2 regions of the Rothia sp. CCM 9418 genome follow, and region 2 is predicted to be linked to the other one. Evidence: riboswitches for the same ligand, from Rfam matches in the RefSeq annotation. Region 2 holds a riboswitch; the other holds the start of a gene.
The links. Region 2 has a riboswitch for thiamine pyrophosphate ahead of ACN083_RS02950 (bifunctional hydroxymethylpyrimidine kinase/phosphomethylpyrimidine kinase). Riboswitches for the same ligand answer to the same signal wherever they lie in the genome.

Region 1: it holds a riboswitch for thiamine pyrophosphate, as region 2 does, so the genes downstream of both, ACN083_RS06240 (ECF transporter S component) here and ACN083_RS02950 (bifunctional hydroxymethylpyrimidine kinase/phosphomethylpyrimidine kinase) in region 2, are expected to answer to the same signal.

Annotation. Positions count from the first base shown of each region.
Region 1 is NZ_JBLXXX010000004.1:24,524-33,473, forward strand. It holds gene ACN083_RS06225 (hypothetical protein) at 1-342, shown strand, start outside; gene ACN083_RS06230 (MFS transporter) at 451-1,800, opposite strand; gene ACN083_RS06235 (DUF4235 domain-containing protein) at 2,053-2,319, opposite strand; TPP riboswitch at 2,523-2,625, shown strand; gene ACN083_RS06240 (ECF transporter S component) at 2,677-3,273, shown strand; gene ACN083_RS06245 (ABC transporter ATP-binding protein) at 3,276-4,913, shown strand; gene ACN083_RS06250 (energy-coupling factor transporter transmembrane component T family protein) at 4,913-5,716, shown strand; gene ACN083_RS06255 (aminodeoxychorismate lyase) at 5,734-6,612, opposite strand; gene ACN083_RS06260 (tRNA (adenosine(37)-N6)-threonylcarbamoyltransferase complex ATPase subunit type 1 TsaE) at 6,641-7,222, opposite strand; gene ACN083_RS06265 (low molecular weight protein-tyrosine-phosphatase) at 7,245-7,724, opposite strand; gene ACN083_RS06270 (hypothetical protein) at 7,876-8,754, opposite strand.
Region 2 is NZ_JBLXXX010000002.1:38,137-47,086, reverse strand. It holds gene ACN083_RS02955 (Rne/Rng family ribonuclease) at 267-3,278, shown strand; TPP riboswitch at 3,450-3,544, shown strand; gene ACN083_RS02950 (bifunctional hydroxymethylpyrimidine kinase/phosphomethylpyrimidine kinase) at 3,538-5,139, shown strand; gene rplU (50S ribosomal protein L21) at 5,376-5,687, shown strand; gene rpmA (50S ribosomal protein L27) at 5,739-5,996, shown strand; gene obgE (GTPase ObgE) at 6,168-7,721, shown strand; gene ACN083_RS02930 (hypothetical protein) at 7,892-8,125, shown strand; gene nadD (nicotinate-nucleotide adenylyltransferase) at 8,246-8,884, shown strand.

The DNA of each region.
Region 1 (8,950 bases), on a different contig from region 2:
CCGGTCTTTAGGGAGTTATTGTCTTCACCGGCGGAGGAGTCTTCTGCATCGTGGCAGATTGTTCATTCTGTTGAGCAGGAAGTACCGGCGGGCCTTGTGTCTCGTGTCTCGGGTACGTCTGCTGTGCTTTTGGACGATGCTTCGTTAATTTATGGTGGTGGGCGGTTGTCTGAGGTGTCGGAGTTCGCTGCTGATAGTTGGCTGTTGCTGGATGAGCCGTTGCCTATGGATGTTTTTCGTCAGAGGATTGAACAACAGTATGGGCCTATTCCTAATGACCAGTTCCCTGCTGTATTGCAGAATCTTGTGGATTCTCAGATGATTTCTTATCAGAAGCCGTGATGTTTTAGTGGCTGTTGTATCGTATGGTGCAACACAAAAAGCTAGGGTGGGTGCTTACACAACGATGTAAGCACCCACCCTATTCTTTGATAAGCGGTAAGTGGCGTATTATAGTTGCCCTTTTTCGAGGGTTTCTTGGTGTTCTTTGCGGTGTACTCGTGGTAGTGGCAGGGTGAGTAACAGACCTGCTACGAGAACCACCATGATGCCAAGAATACCCCAGATTTGTGCACCGAATGCCCAGACGAATAGTCCAAATAGTAGCGGTGCTAGGGGTGCTGCTGCACGTCCTGTGGTGGAGTATAGTCCGAAGATTTCTCCTTCATGCCCGGGTGGGGTGATACGGGAGAGGTAGGTGCGTGACGCGGATTGTGCTGGCCCGACGAAAGCGCAGAGCCCTAATCCACAAATCCAGAAGACAATAGGGCTTTGGATAAATAGGAGCGGGGTTGCAGAGATGAGCAAGCAGACAAGGCTAGAGACGATAACTCGTTTGGGTCCGATGAGGTCATCAAATTTACCGCCGAGAAGTGCACCGATACCGGCAACAACGTTACCTGCGATAGCGAAGATGATAATTTCTGTGGTGCTAAAACCGAATGTGCCTGCGGCCACGATGCCACCGAAGGTGAAGATGCCGGTAAAGCCATCACGGAAGATTGCGGAGGCAAAGAGGAACGCGAGAGTTTTGGGTGAGTTTTTGTAGAGGCTTTTTAATGTAGCCCAGAGTTTTTTATAAGAGTCTATGAGCCCAACTTTGGGTGCTACTGGTTTTTTGGGGTGACGACGGTCGTGACGGTAGAGCGCAATAACTAGTGGTGTGCTAAGTATGATGGACCATACTGCTGAGAAGATGGCGACTGCACGAATATTCAAAGAGTTATCGGGTGAGATACCTAAGAAACCGGTGTCTGAGCCAAGCCCAACAAATGCGAAGAGGACGATTCCTAGGGCGATAATGCCGCCGAAGTAGCCTGCAGACCATCCGATACCACTAATTTTTCCAACCGTTGAGGGCGTTGATAGTTCTGGCAGTAGCGCGTTGTAGTTGACGATGGCGAACTCGTTCATGACGTTTGCTGCGCAGATGAGCGTTACACCGTAGAGAAGCCATTGTGGTTCGGGGAATGTGAAGAAGCAAAGTGCCATGAGCACGGCTGTGAGGAATGTGTTGACTGCTAACCATAGGGTGCGTTGACCTGATGCGTCTGCGCGTTGTCCTGTGACGGGGGCAAGTAATGCGATGAGCAGTCCTGCAATGGCGAGGCCGGTGGAGAGCATTTCGGAGGCGTCTTTGGGATCGCCGAATGCTTTGCTGGTGAGATAGACGGTGAAGACGAATGTTGTCATGACCGCGTTGAAGGAGGCGCCACCGGCGTCCCATAATGCCCAGGCTGTGATGGTGCCTCGGGTCCCTAATGGCACAGATTCGTTCTGCTCTTTGGCGTGTTTGCTCATAAGGATAAGAGTATCTATTGAGCGTGGGTAATGGTGTGAAATACCCGCAGAAACAAAGATAAAGTGAAGAAATTTGTGTACTTTTTACCAGAACTATGCGCACCGTCTAAGGTTCACTTACAGTGGGCTTATCTTCAAAGGATTTGTTAATGCTGATGAGCGGTAAGTTCATGGGGTTTAAAGAAGTGTAGACGGCAACAAAATGACTGTTGCCGTCTACACGAGGATGAGGTTTTCTAAGAGATGTTGTTCTTAGACTTCGTTTTGTCCAATGGGGTCATTTTTGCGTTTTGCTTTGACCTCGTTTGTTTTGCGAGTAATGCTGACTTTGATGACGGTACCAACAAGACCTGTTAACAGTGACCATAGAATGATATCTCGCCAACGCTCATCATCGTCGGGGTTGCTTGCGGGTGGTTCATTTCCGGTTACTTTTTTCCATGTTGCAGAGAGCGCTTTGTTTGCCACGGTGATGCCAGCAAGAGAAGCCGCGGTTCCTACAAGATTAATGGGGTTCATGTTTTTCTCCATCGTTGATGAGTATCCTTAGCAATCCTATAACAGGAGAAGCCCAACAGCGTATTACTACTCACGAATAATTCTCTAAGAAAGCGTGGAAACTGCAGATATTGTCATAACTTCTCTGGAGGGTGGAATTGAACGTGGTGAACAAACTATACTGAACAAGGCTTTGACAATAAAGCCGTATAAACATATACGTATAGAAGCGACAGGGGAGCACCGTAGGGTGCTGAGAGTGCGAAAGCAGACCCTCGAACCTGATCCGGTTAGTACCGGCGTTTAGGAAGTCGAGTTCTCTCAAACGTTCACGTAGTGTAACGTTCCCCTTCCTGTATTCGGGAAGGAAAATTTACGATGGCTAAGAAATCTTCTTTAGCGTGGCGAGTTAACGATATCGTTATCGCCTCTGTCCTGTCCGTAGCATGCGGACTCATTTTCTGGTTCTGGTCTGTTGCGATTTACCCGCTGGCAAAAACGATTTTTGCAACGGTACCAGAATATATGCCTCTTATTGGCGGTGGCTGGCTGATTGCTGGTGTGCTGGGCGGAATTGTTATCCGTAAACCTGGTGCAGCACTATATTGTGAACTTCTTGGCGCCATTATTGAGGGTATCCTTGGCACACATTTTGGTATGTCCGTTATTATCTCAGGCTTAATCCAAGGTCTTGGTGCAGAACTAATTTTTGCGGTATTCCTTTACCGCCAGTGGAATATTATGGTCGCAGCTCTTGCCGGCGCAGTATCTGGTTTCGGTATGGGTGTCTCAGAAATTATCATCTACTACGCAAATGAGCTTTCTTTTGCAAAGATGCTGGTTTACACGGCATGCGGAACGATTTCTGGGGCATTGCTTGCTGGGGTTCTTTCGTGGTTCTTAATGAAAGCACTAGCACAAACGGGTGTCTTGTCGTCCTTGGCTTCTGGACGGTCGAAACGAGCACGCGCCTAACCGTGGATACAACATCTTCCATAACGCCACCGCCTGCTGACTCTCAGCCGGTGCGTGGCGTTCGTATTAGTGTACGTGAGTTTGGCTGGCATTACGCAGGACGAGAAAAACCTACTCTAGAATCTGTACATCTGACCATTGAACCTGGACAAAAAGTGCTTCTTTTGGGTTCTTCTGGCGCAGGCAAATCAACCCTTCTGCACGCCATGGGCGGGCTATTACACGACGATGATGGTCAATCTCAACAGGGCACTATCACCATTGATGGTATACCTGCTGAAGATGCTCACGGTGCAGTAGGACTCATGCAACAGGACCCAGAGTCATCTATTGTGCTATCTCGTATAGGAGATGATGTTGCTTTCGGTCCCGAAAATTTAGGTGTGCCGCATGAACAAATATGGGAACGTGTTAAACGTGCTTTAGCAGATGTTGGCTTAGAGAAGTTTGACTTATCACATCCGACGAGTGCCCTATCTGGCGGACAAAAACAACGACTAGGGTTGGCTGGCATCCTTGCGATGCATCCTGGTGGTATTTTCTTAGATGAACCAACAGCAAATCTTGATCCTGCTGGTGTTGAAGATGTTCGTGATGCCGTAATACGCGCACAAAAACATACGGGAGCAACCCTTGTCGTTATTGAACATCGTGTTGGTGTGTGGGCTGAGCATATGGACAGAATTATTGTTCTTGGTGCAGGCGGACGTGTTACTCATGACGGTTCACCTACTGAGGTTCTTGCAGAAGCGAGGGAAGAGCTTATTTCTGCGGGGGTATGGGTTCCTGACTACACGCCAGAGGTTCTTCCTTCAACGCAACAGGCTGGGGCAGAGCTAATTTGTGCTCGTAATGTGGCAGTAACTCGTCATTATCCTTCTGCACGAGAGCGACGTAAACGACGAAAGGCCCTTAAGAATTGTTCTGAACCGTATATTTTTGATGCGCCTATTGTTTCTTCAGGGATTAATGCTTCTATCCGAGCTGGTGAACATACAAGTGTCCTTGGCTGTAATGGTGCCGGAAAATCTACTTTTGCTCTGACCTTAGCTGGGTTACTCTACCCTGTTTCTGGGGAGATTGTAGCAACATCAGCATTTTTAGAAGACGCTGCTCCTTCACCGTCACGGCAGTATAAGGAGCCTTCACCTGATATGACACAGTGGCGTTCTCGTGATATTGCTTCGCGTATTGGTCTAGTCTTTCAAGAACCTGAGCAACAGTTTTTAACTGCTACGGTACGTGAAGAACTTGAATTTGGGCCACGACAACTTGCGCGGCTTCGTCAAGAACCTGTCGACGAACAAGCTCTTAAACACCGTATTGACGCGTTATCTGAACGTTTACGTTTGCGTCATCTTGAAGGAGCAAACCCGTTCACCCTTTCTGGGGGTGAGAAACGCCGTCTTTCTGTAGCAACCGCATTGGCAACAGCACCTCAGGTCCTCATTCTTGACGAACCTACTTTTGGGCAAGACGCTCATACATGGAAGGAATTGGTGCTTTTGATTCAAGAACTCTTGGAACAGGGCACAGCAGTCGTTTCAGTAACTCACGATGATGATTTTGTGCGTGCTTTAGGAGGAATACAGCTAAGGCTTATCGCGGAATCAGACTATCACGGGGAAGAAGAACGTTGATGAGTTTTGATATTTTTGCGTCTACCGCAGAAAAAGAAGGGATTCTTGGAAGCGTTAATGCAGGGGTTAAAGTTGCGCTCACTTTGCTTCTGACAATTATCCTTATTCTGCTCAAAGATTGGGTGAGCATCACCATCATCTTTTGTATCGAGTTAGTGGGTTTATGGGCCCTGGGGTTGAACCCTGTGCGTCTTTTGGGTCAGCTTTGGCCTGTATTATTTGGTGTTCTACTATCGGGCTGGTCGACTGCTCTTTTGGTGGAGAAGACAGGGACGATGCTTTTTGACATGGGATTTTTGTCGATGAGCACTGGTTCTCTTGTGACAGGTATTGTTCTGACTATTCGTGGCTTGGCAATGGTTCTTCCTGGGATGATGCTCATGCTAACAACCGACCCAACGGACGTTGCTGATTCTTTGGCGCAGAGCACAAAATTGCCGGTTCGTTTTGTGCTCGGAGCATTGGTTGCTTTACGTCTTGTCGGGTTGTTGTTGAGCGAATGGAATACACTAGGGCAGGCTCGACGCGCTCGCGGTCTTGGATCAGAAGATACGTTGTGGCAACGTGTTAAAACGTTTTGTGGTCAGAGCTTCGCCTTGTTAGTTCAGGCTATTCGTCGTGGTACACGCTTATCTATAACGATGGAGGCCCGCGGTTTTGGGTCTGCTTCAACTCGCACTTGGGCTCGTATACCGCAGTACGGTCTCGTAGACGTATGGTTTACGGTGGGTGTTGTACTGACGGTTTTGGCAGGTGTTTTAGGTGCTTTAGGAGCCGGTACCTTAACTTTTATCTGGCAGTAGTTTTAAGGTTGCGTGTTTTACCCTTCTGCAAGGAATGCTAAGAATTCTTCAGTGGTCTGTTGGGACGTTGCTAATGCTGTTCCGTTGAGGTGTGTTACAGGAGCGATAAGCCGTACGGAAGAGGCTAACCAGACACCTTCAGATTCGAGTAAATCCTGAGGGTAAAGTTCTTGGTATTTGAGTTCCCAGCCGTGTTTGCGTGCTTGCTCAAAAATCATTCCTTGGGTAGTGCCGGGGAGGATTCCGTGGTTTGGTTCTGGTGTGAGGAGGGTTTTTTGCCCATTAATAGTTTGTGCCACAATGACAGAGCTGGTTGCGCCTTCTAGAATACGGCGGTCATCGGTGATGAAGATTGCTTCGTCTGCTCCTTGGGTTCGTACGTATCGTAGGACGGCCATGTTGATGGCGTACGAGAGAGTTTTTGCGCCGGCAAGTAGCCACGGGTATGCGGTGTCTTGAGCAGGATCATGTCCGCGAGGCAGAGTGATTGCTTTGACGCCGTGGGTTCTTTGATCGAGGGTATTCTGAGGTGTCGGTGCGACGGTAACCCAGCTGTGTGGGCCGTTTGATGTGGTACCACGAGAGATAATAATTTTGACGGTGTGTTCTTCACCTAGTGTCGTGGTGTGAGCCTGTTCGGCATTTTCTAGGGCGGTCTTAAGCGCTTGAGTGAGGTGCTCTTTTGCTGGTAGAGGGAGTTGCAATTTTCGGGCAGAATTTGTTAGCCGTTCAAAGTGTGCGTCAAATTTTCGGATGCTGCGGTTGACGGCAATCATCGTTTCAAAGACGCCGTCTCCGCGGGTGAGTCCTTCGTCTTCGATGCTGATGAGGGGGCGTGAGGGGTCTACAAGTTCTCCCTCTGGGTGCTGAGGGGTGAGCATTACTACTGTTGTCATAATTTCATCCTATTCTTGAGATGTCGTTTTATACAGGTGGCGAGAAAATATAGTCAATATGTGATGCTGGGTGTGCAGGTAGTTGGAGGTTTTCTTGTTCTGCCCACGTATCCCAATAGGGGCGGTATGTTTCTCCGTCACGGTTGAGTGCTCGCTCTTTGCGGTGATGTGATGACATATCGAGCCAACATGTGATGACGTTAAATGGTGCTTGGTAGCTGTGAGGCGGTGTGGCGCCGACGCCCTCGACGATGAGCGTTTGGCGTGGGTCAATTGTCGTGAGGTGTGGACCTGTTGGTTGTTGTGTTTCCCAATCCCAACCGAACCAGATGAGGGGTGATTGCGGGTTATCACTGAGGTTATTGAGGTTGCGGTGCCATTGCTTGATACCTGCTTGTAGTCCGTTCCATCCTTGATAGAGATTTTCGAGGGTGAAGATTTGGGATGGAATGTTGCGTTGGTTGAGGTAGGTGTAGAGGCTATGGGAGAACGTTGTTTTTCCGGCCCCGCTTCGTCCATCAATAGTGATAATTTTGGGCGCGCCTTGTTGGCAGATGTTGTGGTGGATTTTTTCGAGTAGCTGTTGTTCTTCAATGCACAGTACGCTCATGGGCGTTGAATTTTCCTCGTTTTTAGTGGGACTGGATGTAGTGGATAATTCCGGGTATGGCATCTTCAATCATGCGTTGGGTGCAGTAGAAGTCTTCTTGAGTTCCATACCAAGGGTCATAGATGCCGAGTTCTTTGAACGGTGTGTTACATAGTTGCGGGTCGTATTCACGCCAGAGGTGTATTTTTTCTTGGTCTTTGGGGTTTCGTGCGAGTTGCTGTAACCGTTGGTAATGGTTGGTGTCCATGGCAAGAATGAGGTGGTATATGTCAAAGTCTTCTCGTGTGAAGGTTTTGGCACGGTGTTTGCTACTGTCGATTCCGCGTTCGTTGAGGACTTTTTGTGCTCTTGGGTCGATAGGGTTTCCGTATTCTTCGGAAGATATTCCGCATGAGGATACTTCAACATTGAGTTGTAGTGATGTAATTTTTTCTCTGAGGAGGTATTCCCCCATAGGGGACCGGCAAATATTTCCTGTACAGACAACCAAGATTTTATTCATGTTTCTATCTTTTCATGGTGGGGGAGATATTACCTATCTTTTCTTGTGAATAGATGGTGGGGTAGGAGAACTGATAGAAAAAGCGGTTTCTTTGCTCCTCCTAGTAGGAGAACCAAAGAAACCGCTTAAGAATTTTTATACGAGATGGAGTTTAGAATTTTCCGTCGTATGCTGAACGGTTGATGGGACCTGCATATCCGACGGTGTCAAGTACGTGCCAGTGTCCCATGTCGTTGTTGCGGATAACCCAGATAGCTTTGACCCAGCTCTTTCCGGAGGAGAACCAACGGTTATTGAGGTTGAGGTTGAGGCGTCCAATTCCGGTTTTGCCGGAGAAACGTAGTTTCTGTGCTTGAACCATGATGGAGCCTGAGGGTAGAACGATATCAGAGCCGTTGGGGTTACCGGTGGAACCGTTGAATGAGTGGGGGATGACTGCGCCAGAAACGTTAACTGGTGCAGACCAGTTACCGGCGTAGAATCCTGGTGCGCTTCCGGACCCGGTGGTGATGGATTGGAAGCGTGCGCTTGCGTTGCCGTAGGCGTTAGTGCGGTTGTAATCATTGTTAACGGGGACGATGTAGCACTGTACGTCGTAGCCGTTAGGTCCTGCGTCTTCTGCGGAGAGCGCTAGTGAGACTTCACGTCCCCAATGCCATGCTCGTCCTTCACCATTGGACTGGTCAATAAAGGACGCGCAAGGGATGTCTTTGCGCCATGCTCCGTCGGGGCATCCTGCAGGTAGTGTTGGGTATGAGGGGTTTGTTGCTCCACCGTGGCCACCGTGGCCACCGGTGCTTCCCCCGTTACCGTGACCTCCACCTTGGTGACCACCGTTTCCGTGCCCACCGTCGTGGTGTCCGCCGCCGGTGCTTCCACCATTACCATGACCGCCGTGATGGTGGCCGTGTCCCTGATTATCATCGGTGCCGGTGCTATTGGAGAATGCCGCTGTGGTAGTGATAGCAAGTGCGGGGATTGCTAAGGCTGCGCCTTTGAGGACGATGCGGCGTGATTCTGAGTGAGTCATGCTGTCTTCCTAACATATGTTTTGTGATAGGTGGCGCGATAGTGCGCCCGGTCTTGCTCTAGCGTATGTCAGTTTTTTGTAGAGGAGACATGAAAGAACAGAATTGTAGGGACAAGTGTTTACACCTGTCCGCTAGGTAGATGTGTCATATTTCTGATGGTTACGTATCGGCTGGTTCTGAAGTCTTATATGGCTT
Region 2 (8,950 bases):
TAGACATAACGCTTAAAAGTTCAGTGCACAACGCACAGACTCGGGGAAACTACTGGCTCAGCTCATAGCGTGAAAACCTGTAATATGCCTTCAGATGTGTTCTAAGGTGAAGATATGACACGCTAGACCTTGTATCACATAACGAATAATAGCGTTGCTATAACGTTTGAAATGAGCTGAGTAAGAATAAGCTTTTGTGAGATTTTCTCACCTGAAGCGTAAGAACTAAATGCGGTTAGTTCCTTATGCAGGAGAATGTACATACTATGAGTGAAAACATCAAAAATGATGTTGAGGTGAATGAAACCGAAGCGGACTCATCATCACAAACCGTGTCAGAGGATAACTCGTTAACACTGGATTTAGAAGAAACTCCAGTAGCAGAAGAAACCTCTGAAACTGAAACGCAAACTCCCAAGACTGAGGAAGAACACACCTCAGAACTTGAGAATTCTGAAGCAGAAGATTCTTCTGAAACAGAAGCTGAGCCAGAAGAAAAATCTCAACCTAAAACACAAAAAGAAATTCTCGCAGAAGAACTCAAAAACCTTACTGCTGCAGCTTCAACCTCAAATCTGCTGTTCTTCTCACCAAATCTTGAAGAAATTGCGGAAAAGACGCGTGCAGAACGTGAAGCTCGCCGTGAAGCGCTTGAAGCAGAACGCCGTCAACGTCGACTCGCAGAAATTAATCTTGACGACGACGAAGTTACCTCGCGTCGCCGTCGCCGTCGCCGCCGTGGAGAGCAAGATATCGAAATTGAAGGTGGTACTGAAGGCGATCCCGAAAACACCGTCACCAAGGTACGCACCCCACGCCTATCAGACTCACACACCACCAACCGTGTCACCGGAGTCCGTGGCTCTACTCGCCTTGAAGCTAAGAAAATTCGTCGCCGTGAATCACGCCATTCAGGACGTCGTCAACGCGGTATCACCGAAGCAGAATTCCTCGCGCGCCGTGAATCTGTTGAACGCCAGATGATTGTCCGCCAAAAAGATGACCGAATCCAAATTGGTGTTCTCGAAGACGGTGTACTAGCAGAGCATTTTGTCTCAAAAACTCAACAAGATTCTCTCATCGGTAACGTCTACCTTGGTAAGGTTCAGAATGTTCTTCCTTCCATGGAAGCAGCCTTCATCGACATCGGACGTGGACGAAATGCAGTACTCTACGCCGGCGAAGTTAACTGGGATGTCTCCGGATTAGAAGGCACTCCACGAAAAATCGAAAATGCCCTCAAATCAGGTGATTCCATACTTGTACAGGTCACCAAAGACCCTGTAGGCCATAAGGGCGCTCGTTTGACGAGCCAGGTATCGTTACCAGGGCGTTTCTTGGTATATGTTCCTGGCGGTTCTATGACCGGCATTTCCCGTAAACTGCCCGATACCGAACGTGCTCGTCTTAAGAAAATTCTCAAGGATAAACTTCCTGAAGGTGCCGGCGTTATCGTGCGCACTGCTGCTGAAGGAGCTTCTGAAGATGAGCTCACACACGATATTAATCGTCTGCGTGCTCAATGGGAAGATATTAAGAACCTTGCTGAAGCGCCCAAAACCTTGGCTCCTGAGATGTTGTATCAAGAGCCAGATTTGACTATTAAGACCGTTCGTGATGTCTTCAACGAAGATTTTAGTGCCATGGTTGTTCAAGGAGACTCTGCGTGGGACTCTATTGAAGCTTACTTAACTTATATGGCACCGGATCTCGTAGACCGTCTACAACGCTGGGATAACGAAGAAGACGTTTTTGAGCACTACCGTATTGAAGAACAACTTCATAAAGCTCTCGATCGTAAAGTTTTCTTGCCTTCTGGCGGTTCTTTGGTCATCGACCGGACCGAAGCGATGACGGTTGTTGACGTTAACACCGGAAAGTTCATTGGCTCTGGCGGAAACCTCGAAGAAACCGTTACGAAAAATAACCTTGAAGCAGCTGAAGAGATTGTTCGTCAGCTACGTTTGCGTGATATCGGCGGAATCATCGTCATTGACTTCATCGACATGGTTCTAGAATCAAACCGTGAATTGGTTTTGCGTCGTCTGGTAGAGTGCCTTGGCCGTGACCGCACCAAACACCAAGTTGCTGAAGTGACATCTTTGGGTCTGGTACAGATGACACGTAAACGTATGGGAACTGGGCTACTTGAAGTGTTCTCAGAAGCTTGCGAGCACTGCTCTGGACGCGGACTACTTGTTCATGACCAACCTCTTAAAGGACGCTCCGGCGGCGCATCAGACTATATTCATCGTTATGAACGTACCGATCGTGAAGATCGTCGCCGTGCTCGTCATCAGAAGTCTGCGCGTATCCGCGAATCTCATGTTGAGACTCCTGCAGAAGAGTCCAACCTTGAACAGGAACATCGTGAAGAGTCTCGTCGCGCCGCAGTTGCTTCTATTGCTGCTGCAACACATGAAAATGACTCTTCTGAAGAATCCTTCGAACCTAAGAATCATCGTAAACGGAAACGTCGTAAAGCCTCACGCCGTGATGCGGATACGAAGAATACCGAACCGTTAGAGGACTCATCAGAGTTGGTGCTGACTATCGGTGGGGAAGTCGTTGAACTTCCTCATGCGCATGATCATGTAGAAGAACAGGAGTCTTCACCGGAAGATTCCTCCTTCACCTTGGAGTCTTTGGAACAAATCTTTGACTCTAAAGAGGGACAACAGCCTAATTCCACTGATATCAATGAGTCTGACAATGATGAAGACGTTTCTTCCCGTTTTACTCAAAACTCAGAGCGTTTAGCTGCCATTCAGGCGGGGGAGGCGCGAGCTCGTGCGGCACAAAAAGCTGGACGAGACGTGCAACGTAAAGAAGAGCAAGACTCTGCTCAGAAAGACGATGCTCCGGTGAAGCGTCGTCGTTCTCGTCGTGCTTCTGCACCGGTATCTTCTGCTGGAGCATCGGTGGCAGTGAGCGTATCTACGGGGGCTAAAGCACAAGAGGTTCAGGAGCCTCGAGTCACTGGTGTTGCCCAACCTGGTCGCCAACAGTCTGTTGAGGAAGGAACTGCTCAAGAGGGCAAAGTTTCTGAACAATCTGCTGAGAATATGCCAGCACCTCGCAAGAAGCGTCGTTCTCGTCGTGCGGTAAGTGCTGGTGTAGGTTCTGCGGTTACGCGTCAAGAACTCTCAGAAGGGCATGCAGCTAAAAGTGTTGTTGCTTCTGTCACCGAAGTTTCAACGACTTCATCGCACGAAGAGCATACGGTAATGCTTGGTGTTGGTGTTTCAGCTGACCAGATTAAGCGTGAGGGACAATAATCCTATCGTTTTAAAACGCTAAAGAGGTGGTGTGCTTCAGATGGAGCGCACCACCTTTGTTTTATCTGCTTGTAAAGAAGAGTCATAATCGTTGTCTTCGCTGAAAACTCTAGCTGGTAGAAGCTATTTTTTCTAGGCTAGGTTTAAGCACTTTTACTATAGGTGCGTGAATATCAGGACACGGGGTGCTCTCTGTTGAGAGCTGAGAAAAACCCGCAGAACCTGCTCTTGTTAGTACAAGCGAAGGGATGTCGATTTTATGGGCGACACTTTAACATCACATAGTCTTTCTACCCAAAAACGTGAGTATCCACGGGTGCTTACCATTGCCGGTTCTGATTCTGGCGGTGGGGCGGGTATCCAAGCTGATTTAAAATCTATTGCAGCCCATGGCGGGTATGGTATGAGCGCTATTACTGCGTTGACTGCTCAAAATACTCGTGGTGTGCAACAGGCCTTTTTCCCTCCTGCACAGTTTCTATCCGAACAGTTAGAAGCAATTAGCGCTGATATTGATATCGATGCTGTCAAGATTGGCATGTTGGGAACTTCTGAGGTTATTACTGCGGTTCGTTCATGGTTACAGAAATATCGTCCTCCTATTGTGGTATTAGATCCTGTCATGGTAGCTACAAGTGGAGATTCTCTAGCAGAAGAAGAATCCGTATCAGAGCTTTCTTCATTATTTTCTTATGCTGATGTCATCACTCCTAATGCACATGAGATGGCTGTCCTTTTAGGTGAAGACGCTACGGAGCAATGGGAAGTGCTATGTTCTCAGGGGCAGCGCCTAGCTGATCGTCATGAGGTTGCAGTTCTTGTTAAAGGTGGCCATTGTTCAGGGGAGTGGACTTCTGATGCGCTGATGATGCCAGGTCATAGTGAACCAGTATGGGTTGGATACGCTGAACGTGTGCAGGTTCGCACGACACACGGTACTGGTTGTTCTTTCTCTGCTGCTTTGGCTACCGAGCTTGCGCGTACAGGATGTTGGCAAACGGCCTTGGAACGCGTCAAGCGGTGGATTACTGGGGCTATTAAAAATGGCGAAAAACTTGATGTTGGTGGCGGCAACGGGCCGATTGACCATTTTTATCATGTTCATTCTGTAATCTCTGAACAAAGTGCGCGACTAAGCGACCTTGATAGGTACCTTCTGCATGCACAGGAGGTCGATATGGTTCGGTTGCGTGAGAGCTTTTCTGAATATGTATGGGAGTTAAGTACCTCTATCAGAGAACAGGTTAACAGCTGTCCTTTTGTTGAAGGTCTTGGTAATGGGTCTTTATCTCAGGACGCTTTTATTTATTATTTAGACCAAGATGGTTTATATCTTAAGGAATATTCTCGGGCGTTAGGTCAGGTTGGTATCGCTGCGTCAGATACTGAATCACGGATGTTCTTTGCTCATGGGGCGGTGGAGGCTGTTGAAGTTGAATCTGAATTGCATCGTCGCTGGGTGAGCCGTTTTAGTGATTCTGCGTATGTTACGGGTATCCCAAGTGCGACGACAGAGGCTTATACCGATTTTCTTCTAGCGCGTACTGGTGAAAGTTATGGTGTTGGTGCGGCTGCTGTTCTACCGTGCTATTGGTTATACGCTGAGATTGGGAAAAACTTATATACTGCTTATCAGGAGTATGAGGGAAAGCACCCCTACGGGGAATGGCTTGAAGCGTACTCTTCGGAGGAGTTTCAGACATCAGCTCAGCAGGCTGTGAAGTTCGTCAACAAAATAGCTAGAATAGTGCCAGATTACGAGCTTATCTGCATGAAAAACGCGTTTTTGAGGGCTTGTTGGCTAGAGCTACGTTTCTTTGAAGAACCAATTTCGGCGTGTCACTTGCCCTTGCGGGGGTAGTTGTCGTAGTCTTGTCTTTCGGTGCTTCTTAAGTTCGTTTTACACGTTCGAACCTGAGGGAGATACCACTGGTAGGAAACTACTAGATATGCTCGATGAGCGCGAATCCTTAGAAAGCTCAAGATTCAACGAGAAATCTTCTCAGAGTCTTGTTGCACTACATGTTTTGGTACCAGGATCTGCGCTCTTTCGAAAAATTGTTCAATATAAAGACGTCGAGAGAAGTGAGTTCCCAAGTGGCATACGCGATTGTCCGCGCTGGCGGCCGCCAGGAAAAGGTTTCCGTAGGAGACCTCGTTACCCTTGACCGCGTCGCTGGCGAGCCCGGTAGCACCATTGAGCTACCTGTACTGCTGCTGGTAGATGGGGACAAGGTCACTGCAGATGCAAAGACCCTGGCTTCCGCCAAGGTAACTGCTGAAAAGATTGAAGACCTCCGCGGTCCTAAAATCGTTATTCAGAAGTACAAGAATAAGACCGGTTATAAGAAGCGTCAGGGCTTCCGCGCAGAACTTACTACCGTTAAAATCACTGCGATTAACGCGTAAGTTCCCAACGTCCCGGATTTTCACATAATCTTTTACCTAAGGTAGGCACAGATGGCACATAAGAAGGGCGCAAGCTCCACCCGCAACGGCCGTGACTCTAACCCCCAGTACCTCGGTGTTAAGCGCTATGGCGGTCAGACCGTCAACGCAGGCGAGATTATCGTCCGCCAGCGCGGCACCCATTTCCACCCCGGCAACAATGTTGGCCGTGGCGGAGATGATACTCTGTTTGCTTTGGCAGCAGGTCAGGTTGAGTTCGGTACCCGTAAGGGCCGTAAAGTTGTCAACATTCTCGAAGTAGCTGAGTAATCTTAGCTATTACAGAATGAATAGAAGAGGGCATGCACACCTTGTGTTTGCCCTCTTTTGCATATAGTAAGCTGTTAACCTTCAGAGGTATAGCGTTAAATATCAAGACACTATTGTCAATAGGCGAAATATACGAGAAATAGTGTCTCAACGAAACAAGGAGAATTTTTCGTGGCAGAATTTGTTGACCGCGTTGTACTACATGTATCTGGTGGCCATGGTGGCAACGGTTGCGTATCTGTTCGTCGCGAGAAGTTCAAACCACTGGGTGGGCCTAACGGCGGTAACGGCGGTAACGGCGGAGACGTTATTCTCACCGTTGACGGGCAGTCCACTACTCTATTGGAATATCACCATACTCCACACCAGCGTGCCCCTCATGGAGATATTGGACGAGGCGATATGCACCATGGGTTTAACGGGGAAAATCTCGTACTATCAGTACCTGAAGGAACCGTCGTCAAAGATAAAGATGGCAACGTTCTTGCGGACTTATTGCACGTTGGCGATGAATTTATTGCTGCCCGCGGGGGACAAGGCGGACTAGGGAACGCTGCCTTAGCGTCAGCAAAGCGTAAAGCACCAGGATTTGCTTTATTGGGTATCCCCGGTGAAGAACGCGACATCGTTCTCGAACTCAAATCAATTGCAGATATTGCCCTTGTCGGTTTTCCATCAGCGGGTAAATCTTCGCTGATTGCAGCTATCTCTGCTGCTCGCCCTAAAATTGCTGATTACCCTTTTACCACCCTTATTCCTAACCTCGGTGTAGTACAAGCTGGTGACGTTCGCTATACGGTAGCGGACGTTCCTGGCCTCATTGAAGGTGCTTCAGACGGTAAAGGGTTAGGACATCGTTTCCTGCGCCATGTTGAACGTTCTTCTGCTCTTGTTCACGTCATCGACTGCGCCACTTTAGAGCCGGGCCGTGACCCTATCTCTGACTTTGACATTATTCGCGGTGAACTTGAAAACTACGAAGTTGATCCGACCGCTGGTGTGACAGTTCCTTTGCACGAACGCCCTCAAATCGTTGTGTTGAATAAAATTGATGTGCCTGAAGCTCGTGAATTGGCTGATTTTGTTCGTCCTGAATTTGAAGAGCGCGGCTACGAAGTATTTGAGATTTCTACTGCCTCGCATGAGGGGCTACGTCAACTGACTTTTGCGATGGCAAAAATTGTTCAAGAAGATAGAGACCAAAGAGCTGCAGAAAAAGAACAAGCTGGTGAAGATATCGCGGTGATTCGTCCTAAAGGATTCCGCCATCGTAAACAGCAAGAATTCATAATTCGTCGCGAAGAACGAAACCTTGAGCCATTGTTCCGTGTGATTGGTAAGAAACCTGAAAAATGGATTTTACAGACAGACTTTAATAATGATGAAGCTGTCGGCTACCTTGCTGATCGTTTTGCTCGTCTGGGTATTGAGGAAGAACTCTTCAAACAGGGTGCTCGCGCTGGAGATGCTGTTGTGATTGGAGAATCAAACGATTCTGTTATCTTTGACTGGGAACCTACGATGGTTGGCGGTGCAGAACTTCTGACCTCTCCTCGTGGAACCGATGTGCGTCTTGAAGAAATTGTTCGTCCGACCCGTGCTGAGAAACGAGCTGAGTACAAAGAACGTATGGACGCTAAGGCTGCTGCTCGTGCAGAGCTTGAGGCTGAAAGAGCAGCGGGGGTTTGGACAGAATCTGTTGATGCTAAGAAAAAAAATAGCTAATTTTCTGGGCTTTCTTTGTCGTATAAGAGTGTCTTCGCAGAGCGCATAATTGCTAAGATTCTATTTTCTCATTGGTGTTATCTCACATTAAGAGTGAGATAACAGGTAGCATATGAGTGGGCTTTGAGCCTGCACCGCACAATAATACTTTGATGGAAGGAACTTCGAATATGCGTGAGGCACTAATTTTAGCGAGTGAACACGGCGAACACGCTGAACATCTTGTATATGGCATCCCAACCTATGTGTATCTAGCATTAGCTGTGATTGCCTTTACCGTAATGTTCTTTATTTGCATTTCTTTTAGTGGTCGTGGTCTTGTTCGTCCTGAACATGCTCCTAACCATATTGGTAGCGATGAAGTTGAAGCACTTGCTGATTATCACGCAAAGCATGGTCACTAGTCTTTGCGTCTTTGGCTCATGAGCTATAACTTGGTGTAGCTTTCGAGCTGATGAAGCATAGCTTTCATTTCAAGGAGTCCTGTGCAGCAGGAAAATGCTGGTCAACCAGCCCCAAAAAATATGCATTTTCGTGTCCCCGGCCGTACTCGGCTGGGGGTTATGGGTGGCACTTTTGATCCCATTCATCATGGTCACTTGGTGGCAGCTAGTGAGGTTGCTGCTCGTTTAGATTTAGATGAAGTCACTTTCGTTCCGACGGGGTTACCTCTTCAGAAAAGTAAGCAGCGGACGGTAACTCCTCCCGAAGACCGCTATTTAATGACGGTGATTGCGACTGCCTCTAACCCTATGTTTACGGTGAGTCGGATTGATATAGATAGAGCTGGCCCAACGTATACGATTGATACGTTGACGGAGCTACGAGCACAACGTCCTGATTGTGATTTGTTCTTTATCACTGGTGCTGATGCTATGAACCAACTTTTGACGTGGAAAGACGCAGATAAGTTATGGGATCTTGCGTATTTTGTGGGGGTGACCCGTCCTGGTCATGAGCTAGAAAAACCAAAGGTTGATCAACAAAACTATGCGTTGATGGAAGTTCCTGCATTGGCCATTTCTTCAACGGATATTAGGGATAGGGCGATGGCGCAAGCACCTATTTGGTATCTGGTTCCTGACGGTGTTGTGCGATATATCGATAAACATCATCTATATGATGGAAAATCTTTGGATGAAAAGAATACGTTAGAACCGTAAAAGAATTCTGCTCATGCGTTATCGTGCAGAGAATTGGTCTTCACCATAGGTTTTCTAAAATGTTGG